Regions from separate parts of the Dendrosporobacter sp. 1207_IL3150 genome, predicted to be linked through region 2. Evidence: riboswitches for the same ligand, from Rfam matches in the RefSeq annotation. Region 2 holds a riboswitch; the other holds the start of a gene.
What was found. Region 2 has a riboswitch for S-adenosylmethionine ahead of V6C17_RS06690 (pyridoxal phosphate-dependent aminotransferase). Riboswitches for the same ligand answer to the same signal wherever they lie in the genome.
Positions count from the first base shown of each region.

Region 1: it holds a riboswitch for S-adenosylmethionine, as region 2 does, so the genes downstream of both, metK (methionine adenosyltransferase) here and V6C17_RS06690 (pyridoxal phosphate-dependent aminotransferase) in region 2, are expected to answer to the same signal.

Region 1 is NZ_JBAIYU010000017.1:240,199-255,357, reverse strand. Features, by position in the region: gene fmt (methionyl-tRNA formyltransferase) at 1-405, opposite strand, end outside; gene def (peptide deformylase) at 411-863, opposite strand; gene priA (primosomal protein N') at 956-3,373, opposite strand; gene V6C17_RS10360 (heavy-metal-associated domain-containing protein) at 3,691-3,906, opposite strand; gene metK (methionine adenosyltransferase) at 3,974-5,164, opposite strand; SAM riboswitch class I at 5,226-5,332, opposite strand; gene coaBC (bifunctional phosphopantothenoylcysteine decarboxylase/phosphopantothenate--cysteine ligase CoaBC) at 5,388-6,581, opposite strand; gene rpoZ (DNA-directed RNA polymerase subunit omega) at 6,592-6,798, opposite strand; gene gmk (guanylate kinase) at 6,825-7,430, opposite strand; gene remA (extracellular matrix/biofilm regulator RemA) at 7,460-7,726, opposite strand; gene V6C17_RS10330 (YicC/YloC family endoribonuclease) at 7,793-8,677, opposite strand; gene V6C17_RS10325 (hypothetical protein) at 8,863-9,459, opposite strand; gene dapF (diaminopimelate epimerase) at 9,556-10,398, opposite strand; gene V6C17_RS10315 (calcium-transporting P-type ATPase, PMR1-type) at 10,434-13,181, opposite strand; gene V6C17_RS10310 (Rqc2 family fibronectin-binding protein) at 13,317-15,083, shown strand.
Region 2 is NZ_JBAIYU010000010.1:656,655-671,813, reverse strand. Features, by position in the region: gene bioB (biotin synthase BioB) at 1-673, opposite strand, end outside; gene bioB (biotin synthase BioB) at 734-1,714, opposite strand; SAM riboswitch class I at 1,976-2,079, shown strand; gene V6C17_RS06690 (pyridoxal phosphate-dependent aminotransferase) at 2,159-3,343, shown strand; gene V6C17_RS06685 (MetQ/NlpA family ABC transporter substrate-binding protein) at 3,355-4,170, shown strand; gene V6C17_RS06680 (methionine ABC transporter ATP-binding protein) at 4,190-5,248, shown strand; gene V6C17_RS06675 (methionine ABC transporter permease) at 5,217-5,870, shown strand; gene V6C17_RS06670 (MetQ/NlpA family ABC transporter substrate-binding protein) at 5,927-6,739, shown strand; gene V6C17_RS06665 (trans-sulfuration enzyme family protein) at 6,810-7,940, shown strand; gene V6C17_RS06660 (trans-sulfuration enzyme family protein) at 7,954-9,105, shown strand; gene V6C17_RS06655 (YezD family protein) at 9,105-9,449, shown strand; gene V6C17_RS06650 (hypothetical protein) at 9,682-9,894, shown strand; gene cysK (cysteine synthase A) at 10,166-11,101, shown strand; gene V6C17_RS06640 (hypothetical protein) at 11,202-11,402, shown strand; gene V6C17_RS06635 (DUF3793 family protein) at 11,670-12,293, shown strand; gene V6C17_RS06630 (energy-coupling factor ABC transporter ATP-binding protein) at 12,371-13,120, opposite strand; gene cbiQ (cobalt ECF transporter T component CbiQ) at 13,120-13,929, opposite strand; gene V6C17_RS06620 (energy-coupling factor ABC transporter permease) at 13,990-15,033, opposite strand.

The DNA.
Region 1 (15,159 bases), on a different contig from region 2:
ACCGGTTGAGGTTTCGCCGTTAATAACCGCCCAATGTATCGGGGCAGCTCCGCGATAGCGCGGCAATAGCGACGCATGAACATTTATACAGCCTAAAGGTGGTATTTCTAAAATTCGTTTTGATAAAATTTGTCCAAAAGCAACTACTATAATTATATCCGGGTTTAGCTCGGACAACTTATGTTCAAATTCTGGTGTTTTAATTTTTGCAGGCTGTATAACCTGAAGTCCATTATTCAGAGCGAACTCTTTTACTGGCGATGGCATTAGCTTTTGCCCACGCCCTTTGGGTCGGTCTGGCTGAGTCACTACAGCTACAACTTCGTATTTTTCTTTAACAAGCATTTCTAAGCATGGGACTGCAAAGTCTGGCGTTCCCATAAAAACTACACGTAAGTTATTCATGTCTCTTACCTCTTACAAATTGTTTGAGCTCGGTCTATAAATAGCACCCCATCTAGATGGTCCATTTCATGTTGAAGAGCTCGTGCTAGCAATCCAGTACCAATAATTCGTTCTTTCTTTCCATTACGATTAAGCCCCTCAACTACTACTTTACTCGAACGCTCAACTTCACCATAAATCCCAGGGATACTAAGACAACCTTCGGTTCCCTTTTCTTCCCCCTCTTTTTCCACAATAATTGGATTGATAAGCTCAATTATTCCATTTCCCACATCAATAACAATTATTTTAAGTGATACGCCAACCTGCGGAGCAGCAAGGCCAACCCCATCCGCATCATACATCGTCTCTGCCATATCATCAAGTAACTGCTTGATTTTACGATCTATTCTAGCGACTGCAGAGCACTGTTCTTTTAAGACTTTATCCCCTGCCTTCTTTATTTCTAATACAGCCATAAATATACCTCCCCATTACCATATTGTTCAATCATTGCCCAAATTTTATCATATAAACCAGTAAAAAGCCATTAGTTATAAACCATCAGTCTCTACATAACATTTAACGGATCAATATCAATTGAAATATCAGCGCGTGTATGAAGTTCTAAACTAATAAGCTGTTTTTTTATATTGTCAGTACCTAATGCCTTAATAAGTATATTCATTCTAAAAATATTATTAATTTTGGCTATCGGTGCTACGAAGGGACCTAATATTTGTAAATTGTCTTCACCTTTCAATGCGGAGCGTATTTCTGAAGTTACTGATTCAGCCTTTCTATGAACATCTGTCTCATTAGTTGCTGTTACAGTAATCTTTAATATTTTACTGAAAGGAGGATAAAACAAGGCTTTACGGAAACTAATTTCTTTTTCATAAAAACCTATATAACTTTGCTTTGCCCCTTCTTCTATAGCATAATGCTCCGGACTATAAGTCTGTATAATAGCCCTCCCGCCAATATCGCCCCGCCCCGCTCTACCCGCAGCCTGAGTAATTAATGAAAATGCTCTTTCAGCCGCTCTAAAATCAGGTAAGTTTAAAATTGAGTCAGCAGTTATAATACCAACCGCAGTTACATTTTTTATATCGTGTCCTTTTGCTACCATTTGGGTGCCAAGTAAAATATCATATTCACCACGCGAAAACGCTTCTAGAATGCGATCATGTGATAGTTTTCCCCCTGTAGTGTCCTGGTCCATTCGAATAATCCTTGCATCCGGGTATATCTTTAACAACTCTTCCTCTAGTTTTTGGGTTCCAGTACCAAAATAGCGAATATATCTGCTAGAACAGCAAGGACAAACATCAGGTGAACTTGCACTCGACTGACAATAATGACAGCGAAGCATCCCACTTTTATGGTAAACAAGCGATACTGCGCATTGCTCACAACACATAACATGACCGCATTCTCTGCACATAACAAAAGTAGAATGCCCTCGACGATTTAATAATATTATTACCTGCTCACCACGTTCAATAGTACCTCTTATTAGATTTTGTAGTGGCAACGATATGACATTCCTTCTTCCTATTCGTAGTTCTTCACGCATATCGACTAAATCTATTGTAGGTAATTTCGCCCCATCAACCCGGTCAAGCATCTCAAGCAAAGTGTGTTTCCCTTGAATTGCCCCGAAGTATGTTTCGATTGATGGTGTTGCACTTCCGAGTACTACAACAGCGTTAGCTAGCTCAGCACGCCTAAAAGCAACTTCTCTAGCGTGGTATCTCGGGCTTTCCTCTTGTTTATAGGTAAACTCATGTTCTTCATCAATAATGATTGCTCCTAGATCATCGATAGGCGCAAAAATTGCTGAACGAGCCCCGATTACTATTCCAGCTTGGCCAGTTTTTAATCTTACGATTGCATCATTTCGCTCGTTTAATGTAAGTTTGCTATGCATAACTACAACATCATTACCAAAGCGAGCTTTGAATCGAGCAACTATTTGGCTTGTCAGTGCTATTTCCGGAACTAAAACTATTGCCTGTCGTCCTAATCTTCTTATTTGCGCTACAGTCTCTAAATATACTTGTGTTTTACCACTACCGGTGATGCCACGAAGTAAGAAAGATTGGTACTGTCTTTTTTGGGTGAAAGGCAGTATCTTAGCTAATACATTCTTTTGCAGATCATTTAAGTCAATATTAGCGTTCTTGACATCAATGCAAGCATAACTATCCCGAATGACTCTCTTTTTTTCGGCGACTATTAATCCCGATGCAACTGCTCGTTTTATTGTATCGGGGCTAATCTTCAACTCTTTTAAATCATCACCTGTTAATTCACTCTTACACAATAAAGCAGCTACTATTCGTTGCTGAGCTGCTTTGCCCGATTTCTGTATAAACTTTTGAGCCTCTTCATGAGGCATGCCTAAGCTAAATATTGTTTCATATTTTGCTCTGCCTTGTTTATTCGCCCTATATTCTTTTATAATTATATTTTTACTAACTAGGTAGCTTAGTTCTTTAGTATTATCAGTTGAAAACTTCCTTAAAATTTGTTGAATACTTAAAGGACCATAATCAGCTATATATTTAAATAGTGCCAAATAATGTTCTGATTTTTTTGCTAGCAAAGATGCTACATAATCATAATTATTATCAGAGCCCGCTCTATACTCAACAAAAGTTTTTATACCTGTTTTACCAGGTATAAACAGCCGTAAAGCTTCGGCTAAACTACATAGATAATAACCACTAATCCAATGAGCTGTCTGAAACATATTTTTATCAAACCAAGGATGATCATCCAAAACCTCTATTACTTCTTTCAATCCTTCTATTGGTCCATCTTCCATTCCAATTACAAATCCTTCAAGTTTTCGATTACCAAATGGTACTAAAACACGCCATCCTGCAACCACGTATCCTAGCTGTTCTGGTAAAGAGTATGAAAAGGGCTTAGTGATTGTTTTCGTTGGAATATTTACCATTACTTGAACTATCTTACTCATCTTCATCACCACTAATCTAACCTTCGAATCATCCTAATTTCTAGATTACGATTTTTCGCCTTTAATGACTTGTATATCCATTATTATATTAGAAAACTCGGCATGTGCCGAGTATTAAAAACTATTTATTTATGAAAACAAAGGGGGCTCAATTTGAGTCCCCTAATTAAAAATTATTTTAGTTTTACACTAAGGATTAATTATTAACAGACGTCAAAATTATCCCAATAAACACCTGAATCCATAGGCAAACGCTTAAAGTAACGTTTAACGCGAGACCGAGCAAAAGGTGCAAAGTGCAATTTCATATTCTACACCTAACCCTGTATTGAATAGCCTAAAGTTTGTAAAGTCTCTTCAATATATCCACTGGCAATAACATCTGGGTCATAAGCGACATTAACTTTTTTAGATCCAACATTAACATCAACATTAGTAACACCAGGCAGATGCGACAGCGTATGCTCAATCCGGTCTCGACAATGATTGCCCTTTAAACCTCCGACTGTATATACTGTCTTTTTACTAGCCATGTAACACTAACCTCCTTGACAATAATTGAGTCTAGCAAAGTTAGTATTACCAATATAATTTTTAAAATTAATTTTTCGCTTCTTTACGTAATATTTCTGCCTTATCAAGTCTTTCCCATGGCAAATCAATATCAGTTCGGCCAAAATGTCCGTAAGCTGCAGCCTGACGATATATAGGACGTCTTAAATCTAAGGATTTGATAATCCCAGCAGGTCTTAAATCAAAATGTTTTTCAATTAGTTTAACTATTAATTTTTCATCTATTTTAGCAGTTCCAAAAGTTTCTATCATTATTGAGACAGGATGAGCTACTCCAATAGCATAAGCAAGTTGGATTTCACATTTATCTGCCAAGCCCGCCGCTACAACATTTTTAGCCACATATCGAGCGGCATAAGCAGCTGAGCGGTCAACCTTTGTTGGATCTTTGCCAGAGAAAGCGCCTCCTCCATGGCGAGCCATACCGCCATAAGTATCAACAATAATCTTACGGCCAGTCAGTCCAGCATCTCCTTGAGGCCCACCTACAACAAACCGACCTGTTGGATTAATATAATATTTAGTGTTATCATCTAGTAATTCTGCCGGCACAATCGGTTTAATAACTTTTTCCAGCATATCTTTTTTTATTGTTGCTAAATCAACCTCGGGGCTATGCTGAGTCGATATAACAATTGTATCAACACGTTCAGGTTTTCCGTTTAAATATTCAACAGTAACTTGAGTCTTTCCATCAGGACGTAGATATGTCACTTCCTCATTTTTACGGACATCAGATAAGCGTTTTGCCAATTTGTGTGCTAGCGAAATAGGTAAAGGCATATATTCTGGGGTTTCATTGGTGGCGTAGCCAAACATCATACCTTGGTCACCGGCACCAATTGCTTCGATATCTTCCATTTCACCTTGTTTAGCCTCAAGTGCTTTATCGACCCCCATTGCGATATCTGCCGATTGTTCGCCTATTGATGTCATAACACCGCAAGTATCAGAATCAAAACCAAATTTCGCCCTAGTATAACCAATATTTCTTATAGTTTCGCGGACAATTTTAGGAATATCAACATAACATTTTGTTGTAATTTCGCCTACTACATGGACTAATCCAGTAGTTACAAGAGTTTCACAAGCGACTCGACCCATAGGATCTTTTGCCAAAATGGCGTCTAATACACTATCAGAAATTTGGTCAGCAATTTTATCCGGATGACCCTCCGTAACAGATTCTGATGTGAATAACACACGTTTATTCTCCACAATTATACCCCCTGTTTACAATAATCAAGAAAAAAACTCCCGTACGGGAGAGTAAGTCGCACTCCCATCTAGCAGTTTTTTACTGCAGGAATTGGCACCGTTTTTGACATTGCAAAATGGTTGCCGCGGTTTCATAGGGCCATTCCCTCCACCAACTCTTGATGAGTAAATAAATATTGTATTTTTCCACTAATTGCAATTTTAAGTTATAGATGTTGAAAAATCAACCCAATTTTAATATATTTTCCAAAATAATACTTGCAATTGCATCTTTAGACATTTTTGGTATTTCTTCAATCCTGCCATCTTTAAATATTAGTTTTACAATATTAGTATTTGAATTAAAACCGGCGCCTGGCATAGTTACATCATTAGCTACAATCATGTCCAAATTCTTTCTGGTCATTTTTGACATGGCATTTTCAATTAAATCTTGTGTCTCGGCAGCAAAACCAACTAAAAGTTGACGTTCTTTTTTTATTTTACCTAATTCATAGAGTATATCCGGGTTCTTCACCAACGTCAGTGTTATTGACTCCCCAGTTTTTTTAATTTTTTGTACGGCAACCTCTTGAGGGCGATAATCTGCAACCGCTGCAGCCTTAATTATAATATCTGAATCGTTAAATTCTTCGAGGACGGCATTTTGCATTTCAGCTGCAGTTTCAATGTATCTAACGTCAATTCCAGTTGGAGGTTGAAGGCTAGTAGGACCGGAAATCAATGTTACCTGTGCACCGCGTGATAATGCAGCTTTTGCTAAAGCATATCCCATTTTACCACTAGAACGGTTTCCTATATATCTTACTGGATCGATAGGCTCAATTGTACCGCCTGCAGTTATAAGGATTTTTTTTCCACAAAGGTCATTTGACCTTACGAACATGGAAACGACTCTCTCCACAATTGCAGATGGTTCTGGCAATCGGCCTGGTCCTTCAACACCGCAAGCCAACATTCCCACATCTGGATCCATAAATGTATACCCAATCGCTGTTAATGATTTAATATTACTTTGAACAATTGGATTTAAATACATATTGCTATTCATGGCAGGAGCAAAAATCACTGGAGCCTTTGTTGCCATAATAGTTGTAGATAACATATCGTCAGCAATACCGTTAGCGACTTTACCAATAATATTCGCAGTAGCAGGTGCTATTAAAAATAAATCAGCTTTTGTTGCTAGGGCAATATGCTCTACATTCCAATTTTTAGGTTCATCCCACATATCCGTTACAACCGGATTTGCACTGATCTCACGAAAGGTTGTAGGGGTAACAAAATTAGTTGCTGAAGATGTCATAATCACATAAACTTCGGCACCTTGCTTTCGCAGACGACTGACGATATCCACAGCTTTATAGGCAGCGATACCACCAGACACCCCTACAACAATATTCTTTCCCTTTAACATGAACTGCCCCCTACTTAATTCCGGTCTTCGTTCTTTCATAAGTTACTTTACCTCTAGCAACTTCTTCTAATGCAATTGTTACTTGTTTATTAGATTTACTTTCAACCGTTGGATTCTCCCCGCTCATCAACTCGCGAGCACGTTTTGCTGCAAGAACAACTAAAGTATATTTACTGTCAACTTTGTCAACAAGAACGTCTAATGATGGATGTATCATTAATGTCCCCCTCTATTCTAAATAGTTTATTTGCAAATTTGCTTTAATAATTCGCTGCTTCTAGATACATTGCATTTTTCGGCAACGATAATTGCTCCTATTTTGCTAACCGCAACCGGAACTTCATCATTTACGACAACATAATTATAACTATTAATCTTATTCATCTCAGCACTAGCACAACTTAATCTTCTTTTTATACTTTCAAGAGAGTCTGTGCCTCTCTTATGTATTCGATCAGCCAATTCTTCCATTGACGGTGGTACTATATAGATAAAAACTCCTTGAGGAAACTTTTTCTTTACTTGCATTGCACCCTGCGTATCAATCTCCAACACTACATCTTTACCACTATCTAATAACTCACTTACGTAACGACAAGGAGTTCCATAGTAATTTCCGTAAACTTCGGCCCATTCTAATAATTCGTCCCTACTAATCATATTTTGAAAATCATCTTTCGAGGTAAACCAATAATTAACGCCATTAGTTTCACCTAATCGCGGTGAACGGGTAGTTGCAGATATCGAGTAATGTAAATTGGGATAGTTACGCAGCAGTTCGCGGCATATCGTTCCTTTCCCTGTACCAGAAGGACCGGATAGAACAATGAGTATTCCTTGCTGCGCCATTATTACGTCTCCTTTCACTTAGTTAAATATTATTCCGCAGTATCATCATTATTTTCTTTGCTTGCAAGACGATGTGCTACAGTTTCGGGCTGCACTGCTGATAAGATAACATGGTCACTGTCCGCAATAATCACAGCTCTTGTACGTCTTCCATAAGTAGCATCAATAAGCATACCTCTATCACGAGCTTCTTGTATTATACGTTTTATTGGAGCTGATTCTGGACTTACAATAGAAATAATACGGTTAGCAGATACAATGTTGCCAAAACCAATATTAATAAGTTTAATCTCCATAAACAAATTCCCCCTATTTTTTTGTGTAGCCGGCCATTTAATCTATTTTTATCAAAACTCTCTATATTACTCTATGTTTTGGATTTGCTCTCTGACCTTCTCAATTTCACTTTTAATTTCTACCACTATATTTGCTACTGTATAATCATTTGCTTTGGAAGCAATCGTATTTGTTTCCCGATTAATTTCTTGAACAATAAAATCCAACTTTCGCCCTACCGCTTCATCAGACTGAATTGTAGAACGAAATTGGGATAAATGACTTCGTAAGCGCACTAATTCTTCAGTAAAATTACTTCGGTCAGCAAATATTGCAGTTTCCTGAAAAAGCCTAGTTTCATCAGGCTCAGAACCAACTGAAACTAATAAATCGCGCATGCGACCTAATAGTCTTTCACGATATTCAGTTAATATTTTAGGGGCACGTTCTTCTATTTGACTAATACAATCTTCAAGTTTATTAATACGAATGATCAAATCTTCCGAAATATTTTCCCCTTCAGCTAGTCGCATACTGAGAAGGTTTTCTATTGCTACTTCAATCGCACTAACCAGCTTAGGCCATAATTCATTAACATCTTCTGCATCATCCTCGATCTTGACTACATCAGGATATTTTGCAATTTGATAAATATTATCATTTAATGAAGTGGAAAATAAATCAGCTAAATCTCTCAAAGCATTATGGTAAGCGATTGCCAATTCTTTGTCAACCCTTACAGTGCGTTTACTCTTACTATACTCATCCATAGTTATAAAGATATCAATACGCCCACGCAATAATGTGTTAGCTACACGACGCCTAATCTTATCTTCAAGCGAACCCAAATTTTTGGGCATACGGATAACTATATCGTTATATCTGTGGTTTACTGCTTTAATTTCTACAATAAAGCGATGGCCGCTATCGATAAATTCACCGCGTCCAAAGCCAGTCATGCTTTTTAGCACTAAAAAGCACCTTCCTTTGCGTATGTTATTATTAACCTTAAAATTTAGATTTAATCGTATTTTTTTAATACTTCTCCTTTTATCAAAAAATTCCTTGTGAAGTTACAAAACCTTTAGTTTTCACCAGTTAGGTCCTTATTTATTTCTCATACCAAAATAAAATAGGGCTTAGCCCTAAATAGTTTTTATTTTATATTCCCCAAATCAAAATAAAACTTACGTTCCTGTTTATCATGAGCCAACACGGATAAAACAACAGGTTTAGATATATCAATTTCTCGTTCATCAAAATAGAAATAGCACTGTGCTGTATATAGCTTGCTGTTTAACCAATCACATTTCTCAGCTTCGTTAGGAGCAGTTATTTGATATGCTTTTATTTTACTTTTACCCTGTCTTAATACTGCAGTGGTATTACGAGAAAAGGACGAGTCTTTTCCAAATAGTGTTACACTAAAACTAAGAGTCCCGCTATAATCTGTGATGATTTGTTCACTATCAGAAATACTTACAACTTTACCATTTGCTTTTTTTTCTCGCGCATCAGTTGCTAACAGCAAGAATGTGGTATACAAATACGCACGTTCTGAGGTCTCATTTAGCTTAGTCGCTCTTTCTTCATACGAAATCCAAGGCTGTAGAAATGTGATTAATGAGTCATTAACATGACTTACCCCATATTCTTGTGCTTGCTTAATTATCCCACTATTAATTGGAGCTATCGCATAGGCATTATTGCTGAACAAAGAGAATAAAATTAAAATCCAGCAGAGAACTTTCACTAAAAGCACCTCACTAAATTTTCTTAAGTATATATTATCCAAAGATTACAAAAATTCCTTCAATAATAAAAAACGGCTCATAATGAGCCGATTTTTTTATTGAGAAATATATTCACCTCGAAACACCTCGGTAGCTGGACCTGACATATATACATGATTATCTTCTTTCCACTCAATGATCAGATTACCGCCATCAAGCTCAATCGTCGCTTGTCTATGTGTCTTATTATTAAGAACTGAAGCAACTAACGTTGCGCAGGCACCCGTGCCACAGGCCATCGTAACACCCGCTCCTCGTTCCCAGACTCTCATGCGAATAGCCTGATCATTTAACACCTGAGCAAATTCAACATTGGTTTTCCTTGGAAATATCTCATGCTTCTCTATTTGAGGACCAATCGCGCTTAGATCAACAGCATTAATATCCTCAACAAAAATTACGCAATGCGGATTGCCCATTGATACGCAGGTAATGTTATAAACGTTGTTAGAAACTTCTAATGGGTAATTAATTGCTTGTTCATTATTATTGCCTTCCATAGGAATTTCGCTTCGTCTTAATCTTGGTTCACCCATATCAACTTTAATTGTTTTAATTTTGCCGTTTTCAATAATTAATTCTGGTATTATTATGCCTGCTTTTGTTTGAATATTTATTTTACTCTTGGCGGTCATTCCGTTCTCATATACATATTTAGCTACACATCGAACAACATTACCGCACATTTCCGCTTCACTGCCATCAGAGTTAAAAATACGCATTTCAAAATCTGCTGTTTGAGAAGGCAGTACTATTACCAACCCATCTGCACCGATACCTAGATGACGATCACAGACTTTTTCAGCGGCCGCACTGTAATCATCAATCTTTTCAGTGAAACCATTTACAATAATAAAATCATTACCTAAGCCGTGCCATTTAGTAAATCTAAACTGCATAGAAATTCCTCCATTGCAACATCTTACCTTTTATTTTACCTGTTAAATACAGCACGTGCAACTTGTCGCCGGAAAAATAACGCCTTTAGTCCATTTAGCATAAATGTCCAGCCTGAAATTCCCAAAACTAAAAGCCAATCGTAAAAGCCCATTGGAACTGTAGCAAAAACACTGCTTAAAAATGGATTATATATAACTGTAACGTGCATAGAAATTGAGCAAAACGCGGCTAATATAAGAAACTTATTTCTAAATATTCCAGCCTCAAATACATTATATATTTCTGATCGGCAATCAAATACATGAAACATTTGCGAGAAAACTAACGTTGTAAAAGCCATCGTCCTCGCCAACGCTAAATCATTTTTTAAATAATAAACTATTGAAAACACTAGTATTGTACTGACACCGATTTGAATTCCGCGCCCAATTATTTTACGGCTTAACCCCCTAGAAAATACACTTTCTCTTGGATGTCTTGGCGGACGACACATAATGTCACGGTCATTCGGATCAACTCCTAATGCCATAGCTGGTAATCCATCTGTAACTAAATTAACCCAAAGTATTTGCACAGGTAATAGAGGCATAGGTAGACCTGCTAAGGCAGCAATAAACATAGTGAGAACTTCGCCCGTGTTACAAGCAAGCAAATACCTAATAAACTTTCTTATATTATCATAAATGCCCCGCCCTTCCTCGACAGCCGCAACAATGGTAGCGAAGTTATCATCAGCAAGAATCATCGCCGATGCTTCTTTAGTAACATCTGTCCCAGAACGTCCCATCGCTATACCTATATCTGCTTCCTTTATAGCAGGAGCATCATTAACACCATCACCTGTCATTGCTACGATGTGTCCTTGTTTTTTTAATGCTTTTACAATTCTCAGTTTGTGTGCTGGTGAGACTCTTGCATACACAGTTACTGTATTAACTAACTTTGATAGTTCTGAATCACTTAAACTATCTAATTCCAGACCTGTCAGCACCTTGTTTTTGTTTTCATCAAACATTTGAAGTTCCCTGGCTATAGCAGTCGCTGTATTTTTATGATCCCCAGTAATCATGACTGTTTTTATTCCAGCTTGCTTACATACTACAATAGCTTGCTTTGCTTCATCCCTTGGTGGGTCGATCATTCCAATCAAACCCACAAAAACAAGGTCTTTTTCTATGTTTTCACTGGGGAAGTCGCCTTCTGCTTTCGTAACTCTTCGATATGCTACAGCTAGCACACGCAGTGCCTGAGAGGTCATTTCATTATTTGCCTCAGCTAACTTTGCCAAGTAGTCGGAATTAATTGGTTTTTCGATACTACCATTATGATAGAATTTACATAAATCTAAAATAGTGTCAGGAGCGCCTTTAGTGTAGAGGTAATATTCATCTTTATATTTATAGATAACTGACATTCTACGACGATCTGATTCAAACGGAAGTTCTCCAACACGTTGCTGTTCTTTTTCTAAATTTTCTCTCCATATACCAGCTTTTGCTGCAGCAACAATCAATGCGCCTTCAGTTGGATCACCCTCAATACTCCACTCGCTATCTTTACCATGTCTCCATATACCTGAAATATTTACATCATTTCGTTTAAGATAGCTATTATTACATAAAGCTCCAAGCTCTAAGCAGTTATGCAACAGTTTGTCGCTACTCGGCTGAAAAATCTTGTTATTAAGCAGAAAGTCACCTTTGATGTCATATCCACTTCCAGTTAAATCGTAATTATTCAAACCAGTAAAAACTTTCTTTACAGTCATTGCATTTTGTGTCAATGTACCTGTTTTATCCGAACATATTACAGTTGTGCACCCAAGAGTTTCAACCGCAGGAAGCTTGCGTACGATTGCATTTCGTTTTATCATCCTTTGAACACCTAACGCTAACGCAACCGTGACAATTGCTGGCAATCCTTCTGGTATAGCGGCAACCGCTAAACTAATCCCAGCCATACACATTAAGAAAAGCGACTCGCCTCTTGCTACTCCAGTTACTACAACAACTAAGCAAATAGCTAAGCATCCCCATACAAGCCAACGCCCCAAATTGTCTAGCCTTTTTTCCAATGGTGTCGGCTCATGACCAGTATCCTGAATCATACCGGCAATACGTCCAACTTCTGTTGCCATTCCAGTTCCGCATACTACTGCTTTTCCCCGCCCTCTCGTTACTACTGTTCCTGCATAAATCATGTTTTTCCTATCGCCAAGAGGACTGTTTTCATTAAATATTTTATCTGCTACTTTTCTAACTGGCAGAGATTCTCCTGTCAGTGCAGCTTCTTCAACTTCTACTCCTTGCGCTGATACAAGCCGTCCGTCTGCAGATAGCTTATCCCCTGATTCTACAACGATAATATCTCCCGGCACCAGCTCATTTGCCGCTATCTGCTGCTGCATCCCATTTCGAATAACATTAGCAGTAGGCGCAGAAAGCTTTTTTAAAGCTTGCATCGACTGTTCTGCCCGATATTCCTGTACAAATCCTAAAGCAGCATTAACTATAACTATAGCTAATATTGTTATTGCATCAGCATATTCCCCGAGAAAGGCTGATATTAGTGTAGCTCCTAAGAGTATCAGTACCATAAAATCTTGGAACTGTGCTAATAATCTTTTCCACCAAGGTGTTTTTTCTTTTTCAACCATCTCATTATAACCAAATTTATTTAATCTGTTTTTTACTTCACTAGACGATAGACCGTCATTTATATTTGTATCCCAAAATTCTAAAGCCTCTTCCGCCGTACGAGTGTACCACTTATCAATCTCCATTTATGCCACCTCACTAAGTGTGCTTCTCTTTATCCACTTTATTCCGAATCATTTACAATTAGACCTTCGTTTGACCGTTTATAACCATAATGGTATACTGAGAAAAAATAACAGCACGTAAACCGGAGGAGAAAAATGAGTCTCGATGGTTTTTCCATGTCGCCCCTTATAGCCGAATTAGATCAAAAGCTTGCCGGGGGACGTATTGATAATATTTTCCAACCAGATAAAAACACAATCGTCATTTTGATTCGTCAACCAGGCGAGAATTATCGTTTACACATAGCCGTTAACGCCGAAAACCCACATGTTATTCTTAGCAATCACAAAATAGAAAATCCAGCCACCCCCCCAGTATTTTGTATGGTCTTGCGCAAACACATAGAGGATGGACGGATAGCAAGTATAACTCAGCACAATATCGATCGAATTGTGCTATTAAACATTGACGTTCGAGGGCCCGGTGGCATTATTATCAGTAAAACTCTAGTTATTGAAATAATGGGAAAACATAGTAATGCTATTCTTACCGAGAGCGATACAATCATTGATTCAATAAAACGGGTTGGTTTTAATATCAGCCGAGTTCGCCAAGTTTTACCGGGTAAACATTATTTCTTTCCACCTGGTCAAACTAAGCTGAACATCCTGCGTATAGAGCCAGAAGTCATTGCTAATAACGTTGCCGCTCAATCAGGGCCGCTTTTTAAAGCTATCATCAAAACCGCCCAAGGTGTCGGACCATTAACCGCAAAGGAGATAGCTTGGCGGTCTGGATTACCATTAAATATTAATACCGAAACTCTAGATGCCGCAGATATTGACTCTTTATCTCAAGCTATTGCAAGTGTAACTATTCCGATTAGGGAAGGTAATATAACACCTACAGTAGTATTGGACACGGAAGATTCCCTGTTGGGTATAGCTGCTTTTCGATTGGAACATCTCGCGGACTTTCACAGCAATGAATTTAGCACCTTGAGTGAAGCTGTAGAATTTGCCGGAAAACTTTCAGGAAGAAGCTTTACTAAATATACTTCACCCGAAAAGGACGTATTGCGCAAATTAGTAACTGGTGAAATTACCAGACTAGGAAAGAAGCTTGTAACAATAAGTACAGAGTTCGATTCAGCAAAGAATGCAGATTTCTATCGCAAATGCGGCGATATATTAATGGCTAATCTACATATCGATTGCTTTGCGTCAAGCAAAATCACCCTGCCTGACTTTTATAGCGAATCGCCCGATGCTACAATAGACATCGAACTAGATACTGATTATTCAATACTAGAGAACGCTCAGCAATACTACGTCAAATATAATAAACTCAAAAGAGCTCAAGCGTCATTAACAATACAGGTCGAACAATCTAGGCAGGAGTTAGCATATCTCGAAAGTATAGAAAGCTCGTTGGATAATGCAGTAAACTCCGCTGACTTACTCGAAGTAAGCCATGAGTTATCTTCTGCGGGTTACCTAAAAGATATAAAAAAACGTCGTCTACCTAAGCAAGCAAAGCCACTAAAAATAGTAATCTCAGATAACTCAGAAGTACTAATAGGAAAAAACAATTACCAAAATGATCAACTAACCTTTAAACATGCCCGGCCGAATGATTTCTGGTTTCATACTAAAGATTTTCCTGGATCGCATATTATTCTTAGAGTGAAACAACAGCCGCCACCCGATGCCTCTCTACTATTGGCAGCACAATTTGCTGCTTATTTCAGTAAAGCAAGGTTTTCATCCAAAATACCAGTTGACTACACACAAAAAAAATACGTAAAAAAGCCATTCGGGTCTCGTCCTGGTTTTGTAATATATAGTAACCAAAAGACCATTTATGTTACTCCCGACCAAACATACATTGAAAAATTGATAAAAGAGCAAGAAAAAGGTTGAGACTTTAAAAATGAAGTGACCCCAAAAAGTTAGACAAAAAGAGAATCGTTTTTACCAAGGTAGTCGGTCAAGCCGG
Region 2 (15,159 bases):
TGAAGGCAAGTTCAATACGCTGACGCCAGGTTTCGCCCATGCCGATAATGCCGCCAGAACATACTTGCAGCCCTTGCGCTTTTATACGCTTAATGGTATCAACCCGTTCCTGGAAGGTATGGGTTGTGCAGATTTCGCTGAAGAAGCTCTCGCTTGTTTCAAGGTTATGATGGTAACGTGTAATGCCAGCTTCTTTAAGGGCTGCAACATGCTCTTCTTGTAGTGTTCCGAGTGAGCAACAGCGGTCAAGGGTTGTTTCGCGACCAATGCGTTTGATGGCATCAACAAGTTTATCAAAGTCAGGATCGCCTTGTGCACCGCAGCCTGCAGTTACCACACAAAAACGTGAAGCACCATCAACTTCTGCTTTTTTAGCAGCAGCAATGATATCGTCTTCCTTCATTAGCGGATATGCATTGAATTGTACTTCATGGTGCGCCGACTGGGCACAGAATTTGCAGTTTTCCGAGCAGTTTCCAGAGCGGGCATTGACGATTTGACAAGTATCTACTGCCTTTCCTGTAAAATGTTCTCTAACTTTATTTGCAACGCCAAGCAGGATTGGTATATCCGATTCATCAATAGTTGTGAGTGAAAGAGCTTCATCAAAAGTAAGCTGTCCGCCGTTTAACACTTTTTTACCAAGTTCAAAAATCAAATCATAACTCACTATATATACCTCCGAATGTTTTAAAATAATCGTACTTTTGTGGTCTTTGCGGTTAATATTTATTTAAGACGGTACTAGCCCAGCATCCTGAACCATCTTAAAATCTGCTGGCGTGTCACGCCCGGTAAAGGTTAAATAATTGCCAATAATAAGGCCGTTGGCTCCCGCGAGCATTAAGGCTCCTTGCATGTCACGCAGGTTTATTTCACGGCCGCCGGCAGGCCTAATAACAGCGTGTGGTAAGATAAAGCGGAAGAGGGCGAAGGTTTTAATCGAATCTAGCGGAACTGGAGGGGCAGTATTTTCTAAAGCCGTGCCTTTTATCGGGTTTAGTATATTTAGAGGGACGGAGTGAACTCCGAGTGCTCTAAGGGTAAATGCCATATCAATACGATCTTCCCAGGTTTCTCCGAGCCCGATAATTCCGCCTGTACACAGTTCTAATCCAGCATCTTTAGCTGCTTGAATAGTAGCAAGACGCTCCTCAAAAGGGTGGGTTGTGCATATTTCAGGATAAAAACGCCGGCTTGTTTCTATGTTATGTGCATAGCGTTTTACACCAGCGGCAGCTAATTGTTTGGCTTGATCAGGTGTGATTGTGCCAAGGTTTGCACAAACTTTTAAGTTTGTTTCAGTATGTATGGCTTGTATCGCCGTAATAATTTTAGGAAATTCAGGATCGCTATCCATGCCTTTACCGCTTGTAACAATGCTGGTTCTTTTCGCGCCATGCCGCTCGGCCTGTTTAGCAGCTTCAATGATAGCTTTGGTATCTAGCAGCGGATAACTAGGTGCGTCAGTCTTGTAATATACTGATTGTGAACAAAATTTACAGTCTTCTGAGCACATGCCTGATCGAGCGCTAATAATGCCACACATGTCTACGTTGTTGCCGACAGAATGTTCTCTAATCTTGTGGGCGTAGGCAGCGAGCAGCGGAATATCCGTTGTAGAGATTTTTGCCAGATTAAGTGCTTCCAAGTAAGTGATTCGATGACCATTGAGTATTTTTTCGCCTAAAGCTACAATATCAAGTGCATTCACTTAAGATACTCCCTTCGAAATATCATTAAAAAGGTTAACCGACCGATCAGATCTAGTTAACAATTACATCATACAACGACTAACTTATCATTGTAAATAGAATAAAGAAATTTGCAAGCTAAAATGGTATGATAATCTTAAAGTACCGTTAGGAAGGGTTTAATAGTGATGTATGTGATGACTGCATAAAAATGTTATCAAAATGTATTGACTTTAAAAATAGCGCATGATATTATCAAATCCATAATTGAATTAACGGAACTCTTATCCAGAGTGGTCGAGGGACTGGCCCGATGACACCCGGCAACCGGCAGAAATGCAGTGGTGCCAATTCCAGCAGGATTTTAGATCCTGGGAGATGAGAGAAAAGCGTATCACTATGTGTATGTGAACTCTTTTCCTCTCGGAAAAGAGTTTTTTTGTTTTTTTTTACATAAAGGAAGGATGAGTGCATTGAGAAATTTCACATCAGAAAAAGCCAAACAATTTACAGAGTCAGTTATCCGTGAGATGTCTCGCGTTGCTGCTAAATATAATGCCATTAATTTAGCACAGGGTTTTCCTGATTTTCCAGCGCCAGATGAACTAAAGGAAGCTGCGGCAAAATCGATATTTAACGATCACAATCAATATGCCATAACCTGGGGATCCAAACCTTTACGTGATGCTATTGCTTGGAAGATTAAGCGAGACTATGGTGTGGAGTATAACCCCGAAGGGCAGATTACAGTGTGCTGCGGAGCTACTGAAGGAATGATTGCTTCGCTCTTGGCTACCATAAATCCTGGAGATGAAGTTATTATCTTTGAACCTTTTTATGAGAACTACGGCGCAGATGTTGTGCTTTGCGGAGCTGTACCAAGATACATTAAACTTAACGCGCCAGGCTATAACTTTGATTTTAATGAACTCAAAGATCTCTTCAATGAGAAAACTAAGGCCATAATAATTAACACTCCTAATAATCCTACTGGCAAAGTCTTTACGAGAGAAGAGTTAGAGTTTATAGCTGAGTTGTGTGTTAAGTATGATACATTAGCAATAACAGATGAAATATATGAACATATAATCTACGATGGTATAGAGCATATACCGATGTGGACGCTTCCTGGTATGAAAGACCGAACAATTGCCGTCAACAGTGTATCAAAAACATACAGCGTTACCGGCTGGCGTATAGGCTTTGTTACTGCCTCAACGGAGTTGACAGATTCAATTCGTAAGGTGCATGACTTCTTAACAGTCGGTGCTGCCGCACCACTCCAGAATGCTGTTGCCGAGGCGTTTAGATTTGATACAAAATATTACCTGGAGCTATGCGAATTCTATCAAGAGCGGCGCGATTACTTAATGAAAGAATTAGAAAATGCTGGTTTCAAGTGTATCAAACCTGCCGGTGCTTATTATATCATGGCCGATATTACACCGTTTGGATATGACGATGATGTTAAGTTTGCGCATTTCTTAGCGCAGGAAATCGGCGTTGCTGTTGTACCTGGCTCAACCTTTTATCGGGATGAAATACCAGATGGCAAGAAATTTATAAGGTTTTGCTATTGCAAAAAGTTCGAAACACTTCAGGCTGCTGCGGCTCGTCTTGCTAAACTAAAAGATTTAATTAAAAAATAGGAGGAAAAATCATGAAAAAACATCTAAAATCAATTACACTTGTTCTTATTTCGATATTTTCGATAGCATTATTAGCTGGCTGCGGTACTCAGCAGGCAGCTTCACCACAGAAGCCAATCAAGGTTGGTGTTACAGCAGGGCCGCATGCCGAGCTAATGGACGTTGTAAAAAAGGTAGCAGAGAAGGATGGGCTCAAGGTTGAAGTTGTCGAATTCAACGACTATATTCAGCCAAATGTCGCTCTTAACCAAGGTGATATTGATGTAAACAGTTATCAGCACCAGCCGTTTCTTGATAATCAAGTGAAAGACCGCGGTTATCAAATTACCTCACTGGCGAAAACAGTTATTTTCCCAATGGGTATTTACTCTAAAAAGATTAAAAATATTGCTGATGTAAAAACTGGCGCTACTGTAGCAATTCCTAATGACCCTACTAACGGTGGCCGTGCATTATTTGTGCTTGAAAAGGCTGGCCTAATCAAGCTAAAGCCTAATGCTGGTCTTAGTGCAACTGCTGCTGATATCGCCGATAATCCTAAAAATATTAAAGTTAAAGAATTAGAAGCTGCGCAAATTCCGCGTTCACTTGATGATGTAGATTTTGCTGCTATTAATACAAACTATGCCGTGGTTGCCGGCCTTGTACCAACTCGTGATTCGCTTGCAATTGAGGATGCAAATTCTCCATATGCGAATGTCATCGCAGTACGTACCAAAGACAAAGAAAATCCTGAATATCAAAAATTGATTAAAGCTTATCACTCTGAAGAAGTGAAGCAATTTATCAAGGAGCATTTCAAAGGATCGGTTGTTGCGGCTTGGTAAATAGAAAAGGAGTAACAAGATGATTAAACTTTCGCAAATTGAAAAAGTGTATAAAAGCGGCGCTAACACAGTTCACGCTATTAAGGGCATAGACCTTAATGTAGAGCGTGGCGAAATTTACGGTGTCATTGGCAAAAGCGGTGCCGGAAAAAGTACACTTATTCGTTGTATAAATATGTTAGAGAGACCTACTAGCGGCAACGTAATAGTCGACGGTCAAGACTTAACGGCAATGAGTGATAGTGAGCTGCGCGAGGTGCGTAAACAAATAGGTATGATATTTCAGCACTTCAATCTGCTCTCTTCTCGTACGGTCTATGACAATGTTGCATTCCCACTTGAGTTATCTGGTAAGAGTAAAGCTGAAATTGAAAAAGAAGTTGTGCCGCTTTTGGAATTAGTTGGTCTATCGGATAAGCGGAATCAGTATCCAGCCCAGCTAAGCGGTGGACAAAAGCAACGGGTTGGTATTGCCAGAGCACTGGCAAGCAAACCTAAAGTGTTGCTTTGCGATGAAGCGACATCAGCATTAGATCCACAAACTACTAAATCAATCTTAGAACTTCTAAAAGACATTAATCGCAAACTTCAATTGACGATTGTGCTTATTACACATGAAATGCAAGTTATCAAAGAGATTTGTGATAAGGTAGCTGTTATTGAAAACGGGATTATTATTGAACAGGGTTCAGTATTGGATATCTTTACAAAGCCTCAGTCAAATACAACCCGCGAATTTATAAGCGCTATTATCAATCATGATCTTCCCGTCATCTTCGCCGATACTAAGTTTTCACCTGTAGCTCTGCCAGACAGTACCTTGGTGCTGCGTCTGTCCTTTATTGGTCACTCGGCAGAAGAACCTGTAATAGCTGGTATGATAAGAAGATTTGATGTTGACACTAATATCATCTATGGCAACGTAGATCATATACAGAATACGCCATATGGCACTTTAGTTATTGAAGTATCCGGCAGTCAGCAGGGTATCGAAAATGCACTGAATTATTTACAGTCTAGAAACTTGGGGATTGAGGTGATTGGCTATGTCGCAAGACATAATCGCGCTGCTGGTTAAGGCGCTGTGGGAAACCACCTATATGGTTGCCGTTTCTTCAGCTTTTGCGGCTCTAGCCGGTATTCCCTTAGGTGTAGTTCTTGTAACTACCGATAAAGGTCATATATTAGAGAATCTTCCGCTTAACAGAATCCTTGGCAGTATTGTCAATGCCGCTCGCTCAACTCCTTTCATAATATTGATGGTAGCAATAATTCCGCTGACGCGAATTATTGTCGGCACGTCAATTGGTACCGACGCAGCAATTGTACCTCTTACTATTGCAGCAATTCCTTTTGTTGGACGTCTAGTTGAAACATCACTTAAAGAAGTCGAGTATGGAGTAATTGAGGCCGCACAGGCGATGGGGGCAACACCATGGCAGATTGTTGCAAAGGTGCTTATTCCTGAAGCTATGCCGTCGATAATATCTGGCCTAACTATTACCGTAATAAGCTTAATTGGATATTCGGCGATGGCAGGAGCTATTGGTGGAGGCGGTCTGGGGGATTTGGCAATTAGGTACGGATATCAGCGGTTTCGCGCCGATATCATGATCGCCACAGTAGTTATTCTCATAGCCCAAGTTCAAATTGTTCAATCGGCAGGGGATTATGCAGCTCGCCGTTTGAACAAAAAATAAATTAGACCAAACATTATTAGTTTGGCAAATAAAAAGTTATTTTGGAGGGGAAAATTTTGAAAAGAATTACACTTGTTATTATCACTATCTTAGCTTTAACGTTAGCATTAGTTGGCTGCGGCAGCAACACTCCAGCAGCTCCTACCGGTAAAGCGGTTGTAAAAATCGGGGCAACACCTGTACCGCATGCCGAAATACTTCAAGTAGTTAAACCGATATTAGAGAAAGACGGCGTAGATCTTCAAGTCGTTGAGATGACAGACTATGTAAGACCTAATATGGCAGTTGCTGAGAAAGAACTGGATGCAAACTTCTTTCAGCACACTCCATACTTAAATAAGTTTGCTAGTGAGCGCAATTTGCAGTTAGCTAATGTTGCAGCAGTCCACATCGAACCGATGGGCGTTTACTCTAAAAAAATTAAGAGTCTGAATGATCTTGCAAACGGTGCAGAGGTAGCTATCCCTAACGATCCTACCAATGGCGGACGTGCACTTGCATTATTAGCTAAAGCTGGTGTAATTAATCTTAAAGAGGGCGTTGGTGTAAACGCTACTGTTCAAGACATCACTGCAAATCCTAAGAATGTTAAAGTTCGTGAATTAGAAGCGCCGCAGCTTCCAAGAGCACTTGATGATGTGGCAATTGCCGTAATTAATACTAACTATGCTCTAGAAGCGAAGCTTGTTCCTACTAAAGATGCACTAGTAATTGAGCAAAAAGACTCACCATATGCGAACATTCTTGTTGTACGTAAAGGTGATGAAAACCGTCCTGAAATTCAAAAGCTTATCAAAGCTTTAACTTCTCCTGAGGTTAAGAAATTTATCAATGATAAATACCAAGGCGCAGTAGTTCCTGCATTCTAATTGCCAAAGTGAATTGTCCCCCTTCTTTAAAGAAGGGGGATTTTTAAAAAAAATAGCGGGGTGCAAATTAATGAAATTCGAGTCGAAGACAGTTCATATAGGAGTTTGTACAGATCACACTGGTGCACTAAGCACACCAATCTATCAGTCAGCAACATTCCGTCATCCGGCTCTTGGTCAAAGTACCGGTTACGACTATACACGCAGTTTAAATCCAACCCGCAAAATTTTAGAAGACGGTATTGCACAACTTGAAGAAGGTGCAGCTGGGTATGCTTTTTCGTCAGGTATGGCGGCAGTGACGGCTGTTTTAATGATCTATAAACAAGGTGATCATATCGTAATAGTTGAGGACTGCTATGGTGGTACCTACCGTGTTGTTGATAAAGTGTTCTCGCAGTTTGGGCTTGAAGCGACATTCGTAGATGGCAGTAACATTGATGAAGTTGCTCAGGCCATAAAAGAAAACACTGTTGCTATTATTGTTGAAACTCCGACTAACCCGCTTATGAAAATAGTGGATATAAGAGCAATGATTGAACTGGCAAAATCAACGAATGCTCACTGTATAGTTGATAATACTTTTTTAACACCTTACTTCCAGCGTCCTCTTGCTCTGGGCGCAGACATAGTAATCCATAGTGGTACAAAATATCTAGCTGGACACAATGATTTGGTATGCGGCTTGGTTGTAGCCCGTGAAGCTGAATTAGCCGAAAAGATTAAGTATATCCAAAACTCAACTGGTGCAGTGTTAAGCCCAAATGACAGCTGGCTTTTAATAAGAAGTATTAAAACGCTTGCCTTAAGAATGGATAGACATAACGCCAATGCTATAGCTGTGGCACAGTGGCTTGAAAATCACCCTGCGGTAAAAAGCGTTTATTATCCAGGTCTCGATAAGCATCCTGGAAAAAGTATTCATGATAAACAGGCAACAGGCTATGGCGGTATGCTGTCCTTTACAGTTGAAAACGCAAAAAGGGCGGCAGATGTATTAGAAAAGGTTAAGCTAATTAGTTTTGCGGAAAGCTTGGGTGGTGTCGAGACGCTAATTACCTTGCCGGCTGTACAGACGCATGCCGATGTGCCGGTGGATGTCCGTGAGAGACTGGGAATATCCGATTGTCTTCTGCGGTTATCGGTAGGTATAGAAAATGCCGAAGATATTATAGCTGATCTGGCGCAAGCGCTTGACTAGGGCTAAAGATGAGGTGAAAGAATTGAAGGATTTTTCTACTAAGTTGCTGCATATAGGGGTTGAGAATGATAAACATACTGGGGCTGTAAGTGTTCCAATTTATCAGGTATCGACCTTTCACCAGGAAGATATAAGTAAAGCCCAGGATTACGAGTATTCAAGATCAGGAAATCCTACTCGTAAGGCGCTTGAAACTATTATAGCTGAATTAGAAGGCGGGGTTGCCGGTTTCGCATTTTCCTCCGGGATGGCAGCGATGTCTACAGTTTTATTGTTATTTGGTGTTGGCGATCATATTTTAGCACCAAAGGATGTTTACGGCGGCACTTACCGTATGCTTAGTAAGGTTTGCGGCAAGTGGGGTATCAACCATGATTTTGTTGATACTACAAGCTTAGAGGCAATTGAGAAAGCCGTTTTACGGAATACTAAAGCAATTGTGCTTGAAAGCCCCTCAAACCCGCTGCTAAAAGTGAGCAATTTACCCGCTATCTGTGCGTGGGCCAAAGAACGTGGTATTATCACAATTGTTGATAATACCTTTATGACCCCATATCTACAGCGGCCGCTTGAGTTTGGAGCGGATATTGTTGTTCATAGCGCAACGAAATTTCTAGCAGGTCATAGTGATGTTGTTGCTGGCTTGGTCGCGACTGGCAGTAAGCACTTGGCAAACGAAATATATTACCTCCAAAATGCTTTAGGCAGCATTTTAGGTCCTCAAGACTGCTGGCTTACTATGCGAGGAATTAAAACTCTTAAAGTAAGGATGGACCAATCGCAAAAATCGGCCCAATTAATAGCTGAGCGCTTTGCAGCCCATCCTAAAATTAAAGCGATACATTACCCGGGACTGACATCTCACCCTGGGCATGAATTGCTTAAACAGCAGGCTGAAGGGTTTGGGGCTGTACTGTCATTTGAAGCTGAAACGGCTCAACTGGCCCGAAAAATTATGAGTAAGGTAAAACTTTCGGCAGTTGCTGTAAGCTTAGGAGGCGTGGAATCAATACTTTCCTACCCTGTTACTATGTCCCATGCAGCTATACCGGCAAAAGTACGAGCTGAACTTGGCATAAGCGATGCATTGCTTAGGCTATCAGTAGGTCTGGAGTCACCAGATGATATTGCAGAAGATATACTTTCTGCGATGGAGGAAGATTAATGGGCAAAGAATCAGAATTTCCCCAAATTGTCCACGATGTTATTGATCAGGCGATACAAGATGTTAACTTTGGCTCACTAACACTTGTAGTTCAAGACTCACGAGTAGTGCAAATTGAACGTACTGAAAAAATACTAGTTTCGGCTAAAGGAGCTAAAACAGCTGTCAGTAAAAAAACTGTAGAAGGTCTAAAAGCAGTGCGAGCAAAAATATTAGCTGAAATATCCGACTTGCAATATGGGCAAATATTAATAAAAATTCAGGATGGTAAAATTGTGCAGCTGGAAAAGACCGAGAAACGTCGTTTTGTCGAAGTTGAAGGGCTTTATGGGGATGGAATATAAATAAGAATAGCTATAAAAAGTAAGTTTGAATCTCGGACATGAGAATCATACTTACTTTTTTCTCGCAAGGTAGCACTGCTAAAATGTCGAATTTGAAAGCTTTTTTACGAATAAATACTCTTTACTCTGGAAATAATTTGAAATAAAATATAGTTAATGGACAGGAGCATAGCACTATTCTAGGGACTGTGGGCCTATTTATACTATGTAATATTGATTTCTGGAGGGATATATGCAAGACAAGGTATCTGAGGTTCAAAGTCTTATGAGACAGCTTTCCGAATTGGGTTACCACGATTTCCAGGTTCACAGCATAGTGAAGGATGAGATTGGAACGACAAAGCTTGCAAGTATCAGTATGCAGCAAGCTGATCAATTAGTTGAATGTCTGCAGGGTTACATAGCTTTTGCAGCAAAGTCCCGTAAAGTAAAAGGAGTAAAATAAGCTGCACGCCACTTTGTTTAAAAGTATTGACAATATTTAAATACAGGAATATACTACAGTTAATGATATATCGTTATAGCTGATCAGACGACTGAAGGCTAAGGAGTTGTTCCTCGGGAACTTCCTTAGCCTTTTTATGTATATTTTTATAGTACCATATTTTGGTATTGGTACTACGAATGTACTTAAAGTCAGTTTCTATATTGATATAGGTTAAAATTAAAACAAAGTTAAAAACTAAGATAAAATTATTTTCAGGAGGAATGAATCAATGGCTAAAATCGCAAAAAACCTTACTGATCTTATTGGCAATACACCTCTTCTAGAGCTTTCAAACTTTAATGCAAGTAAAGCATTAGGTGGAAAAGTTATTGCAAAGCTGGAGTATTTTAATCCTCTAAGCAGCGTAAAAGATCGTATCGGCTACGCAATGATTAAAGATGCAGAGGAAAAGGGCCGTATAAATAAAGACACTGTAATTATTGAGCCAACTAGTGGTAACACCGGTGTTGCGCTGGCTTTTGTAGCAGCTGCTAAAGGCTACAAACTTATTCTTACAATGCCAGAGACAATGAGCATTGAACGTCGCAATCTACTCAAAGCATTAGGTGCGGAATTAGTACTTACTCCTGGCCCGGCCGGAATGAAAGGGGCAATTCAAAAAGCTGAGGAACTTGCAGCTGAGACAGCAAATTCAATTATTCTCCAGCAGTTTGAAAACCCTGCTAATCCAGAGTATCATCGTAAGACAACAGCAGAAGAAATCTGGCGCGATACTGATGGGCAGGTAGATGTTTTTATTGGCGGTGTAGGCACTGGCGGAACAATCACTGGGGTTGGCGAAGTTTTAAAAGCTAAGAATCCTAATATACAAATAATTGCTGTTGAACCTGCTGATTCACCGGTCTTGTCAGGCGGAAAGCCGGGACCTCATAAAATTCAAGGTATTGGAGCTGGCTTCGTTCCGGGCGTATTCAACAAGAATATCGTCGATGAGATAGTTACAGTTCAAAATGAAGAGGCTTTTGCTACTTCGCGTGAACTTGCTAAGACTGAAGGATTGCTTGTCGGTATATCCAGTGGCGCTGCGGCGTTTGCAGCTAGTCAAGTAGCGGCTCGTCCTGAGAATAAAGGCAAGAATATTGTAGTTCTTCTTCCTGATACAGGTGAAAGATATTTATCAACTGTATTATTTCAACAAGACTAACATATGAATGCGATGGCTAACGCCATCGCATTTTCTTTAGCGTATGTTAGCTTACTAAATTGGTTAATTTAGTAATAGCATAACTAAAGGAGGTCTAGAGATGATCTCATCAAAAGAACTGCGCCATCTCGATGATTATCTTACCTTTCAGAAAGCACATATCAGAAACTTAGAGTATTTTCATCATTATGTTAAAGATATTGCAATGGCGCAGGAGATGCTTGACCTAATTAAAAAGAATGAGAACATGTTTAGTAAACTAAGTAAACATATTAATTATGGTCAGCCATTGTATCCATGATGTTATGAGGCATTACCCAATTCTAAACGTTAAATTACAATTACACCAAAACCACCGCTACTACGGTGGTTTTGTCATTTTTGGCAAGTCAAGTTACTAATTGTTTTTATGCAACCTGGATAGGTTTTATTTGCTGCTTTAGGGACAAACCGAAAGAAAATACATTTAAAGTTTATTTACATATTATATATTGACGGATTATTTTGGTAGATGTTATAATGAAATTGATAATCGTTATCAAAACTCCTTAAAAGTGAGGGATGAAATATGGCTAAAGAAGCGGTAATTTTAACACATTATAATAATGAAGATTTTTTATCAAAGTGGTTAGCTTTAGAACTTGCGCCAACCATTTTTGGCAGTAAACCTTCGACTATTCTCTCTATCGTTAATACAAAAAGTCGCCCGCTATTGACACTCTGGCGCCAATATGGACCTGAACTTTTAAACGGCAGTTCAATATCATTTTTTATACTCAAAGAAACTCCCGATCGTCTAGCTATTTTATTCTATCGTCGGGATATGCTGGAACAATGTATTTATGAGCCAAATAATAAAGAGTTTTTATTAAGCCATGGCTATCCTATCGATAAGGGGCTAGACGAAACTTTAGTATATTTAAAAAGTAAATTCACCAAAACCTGTCCACATGATTTTGGGATACTTCTAGGTATTCCGCTTAAAGATGTGCTTGGATTTATGGGTTTGTCAGATCAGCCGCTCTGCTGCAGTGGTTGCTGGCATATTTATGGAAATCCAGAGTGCTCACTAGCAATAATGAAGAGATTTGACGACGACAGGTATAAAGCAGCTTCGTGGATTGAAGGCGGCTGGGAACCATATAGAGTGCTGTCGTATCGTGAGGAAAAGCCAGAAGCTATGGTTTCGTAGCAAGCGATAAATACAAAACAAGAGAGGGTAGACTTCGTACGATTATGAAGTCTATCCTCTCGTTTTCTAATGTAAATTTATTTCGAACAAATGGGGCAACCTTGCATTGATAGTGGTTGCTCTAAGCGTCCTTTTTCAAGAAGTTTTTTGTCACGAAAAATTTTAACAGTTGGTCCGTCTGCTAAAATAGACCCACTTTGCAAAAGAATTGTCCGTTCACATAGGTCTAAAGCCATATCCAAATCATGAGTAGCAATTATTTTAGTTTGCTTGAAGCTTTTTAAAAGATTTATTAATTGCCGACGAGTAAGAGGATCAATAAAAGCAGTAGGCTCGTCCATTGCCAAAATTGACGGCTCCATTGCCAGAACGGCTGCAATCGAGGCTGCTCTTTTTTGTCCTCCTGATAATCGGTATGGTGGTCTGTCCTTTAGCTCCCATGCGCCCACCGTTTTGAGTGCAGTGGTTGTACGCAATTCAACTTCTGTTTGCGAAAGTCCTAGGTTTGTTGGACCAAATGCGACATCATCGTAGACTGTCGGCATAAATAGCTGGTCATCAGGATTTTGAAAAACCATACCAACAGTTCTCCGGATATGACTTAATGTATTGGGATTTATTGAGTGTTCTCCGATATGGACTGTTCCAGAACTCGGAAGGTATATTCCATTAAAATGGGACAGTAAAGTTGTTTTACCTGAACCATTTGAGCCCACTATAGCGACAGATTCTCCATAGTTTATTTTAAAACTGACACCTTTTAATGCGTGCGTTCCATCAGGATAAATGTATTGAATATCCTTCACAGCTATCACATTATTTTGCACTAAAGTCCCCCCAGTAACAGCTTGCCCATGAGTTTTGGTATATTTACGGCACGACAAAGAATAAAAAAGAATAACCAATAAGCAAGATATATTCTATCATGGTTTTGCAAGTTCTTGGTATATAACAATGTTATTCTTCCGTCGAAGCCGCGGCATAACATAGCATCATAGATAGTTTTCGCCCGGGCATAAGTTCTTAGTAACAGTTGCCCCAGTAATGAGCCCCAAGCTCTATACTGAACTCCTTTTCCATTAGGGGATCTTAGTTGATATGCAGTCACAGTTTTGATAAATTCTTCAAGTAATACATGCAGATAGCGGTACATAAATGATAGTTGCACTACTAAAGGTTTGGGACAGCCTAGTCTATGCATCGCCGCACAAATTGGATTGATGCCGGTAGTCGCAACAAGCAATAATGCAGCTGCTGCCGTTAAAGTGAGTTTGACAGTAATAGATATAAAGGATATCCATCCTCCGGAAATACTGATAAATCCAACATCTAAAAGAGGTGTCCGGTCAAATATCGGGTTAAATACTCCGACAAATAAAATAAAAGGGGAAATAATGAGCAGGCGTTTAAGTAAGAGAGTTGAGGGGATATTCCCTATTGACATTAAAGTTATAGGATAAAAAAATAGTGGAAGCAATCCTGTAATCTCATATTTTGAAAACGAAGTAACTATAATAACAAACGCCAGTGATATTAAGATTTTTATTCGCGGATCAATTCGATGGATTAGTGTATTTTGCATTGAAAGATCGTCAAGCAAGCGCATGTTAAGCCAATTTGATTCTATATTAAGCATAGCATCCTCTTTCGGTTATTTCACAAGACAGTAAGGATAGAAGCATCCTTTGAATTGACTTTAGCTTTTCCCAGCATATTGGAGTGCTTTCCCGGACAAGTATGCAAGCAGTAGTGTGATGAGAGAACCTACAATACCAGCTGTAGAAGTGCCTCTGTCGACAGCTGGCCATGCGCTCTCCTTTGACTCTTCTATTGCCGCGGCTGGAGCCTCAACTGCAGATGAGCTTTTAAAGTTATAGTCAGGCAGAAAGGCAAGCTTCTCTTGTAAATCTGCAAAAAAACCGTGAATTTCTGTTGTCGCCTGCAGTGCTTCTTGACCGCTGGTTTCTGTAATCGACCATTCTAAGCCATCAGGGTTGCTAGAAGCAAACCATGATAATGTGCTGCCGATAACAAGAGCTGCTATAAAAAATGCAACTAAAACAGGCTTGATTGGTATATTATCTAACGGCTTATTTAAGGCGGTTTTAGTAAGAATTTCAGGTGCTGTTTGGTAAATAAAACTAATTACTACTGCAGTTATGATTCCTTCTACAATCCCTATTGCTAAATGAATTGGCTGCATGAGCAGAAGAAAAGATAAGAAAGGCAGTTCGGAAATTCCTGAGAACAAGGTCTGCATAACAACGCCGAATGCACCTAACTGAAGTCCTGCGACTGCGGCGGCAACAGAACCGATAATAATACGCCTTCTAGAAGGTTTTTGATCGGTTAAGGGCTTAAAAATAAATGGATACGCAATATAGCAAGGTAAAAATCCCATGTTAAAGATGTTACAGCCTAGTGCCAATAAACCACCATCGGCAAAAAATAGTGCTTGAACTGCTAATATTGATGCGATAGTCAAGAAAGCGGCGTGCGGGCCAAGCAATATTGCGAGTAGGATGCCGCCGCCAAGGTGACCGCTCGAGCCTGTTCCCGGTATTGTAAAATTAATCATTTGGGCTGCAAAAACAAAGGCTCCCAAAACTCCCATCAGCGGAACCTTGTGGCTATCAATATTTGTTTGAACTTTCTTGGATGCAAATGATGCCAAACCAGCTGTTGCAGCCCACATGGCTCCACCAACAACTGGCGAGATTAGTGCGTCCGCCATATGCATAAAAAATCACTCCTATATGGTACTTTTTATTTGATAAATAAAAAACTACGCAAGATAGCCCCAAATTCTTTGGAGCAAGACCTTCGTAGTCATCGGGTGACCTTCATGGTCACATTGATGTATTTA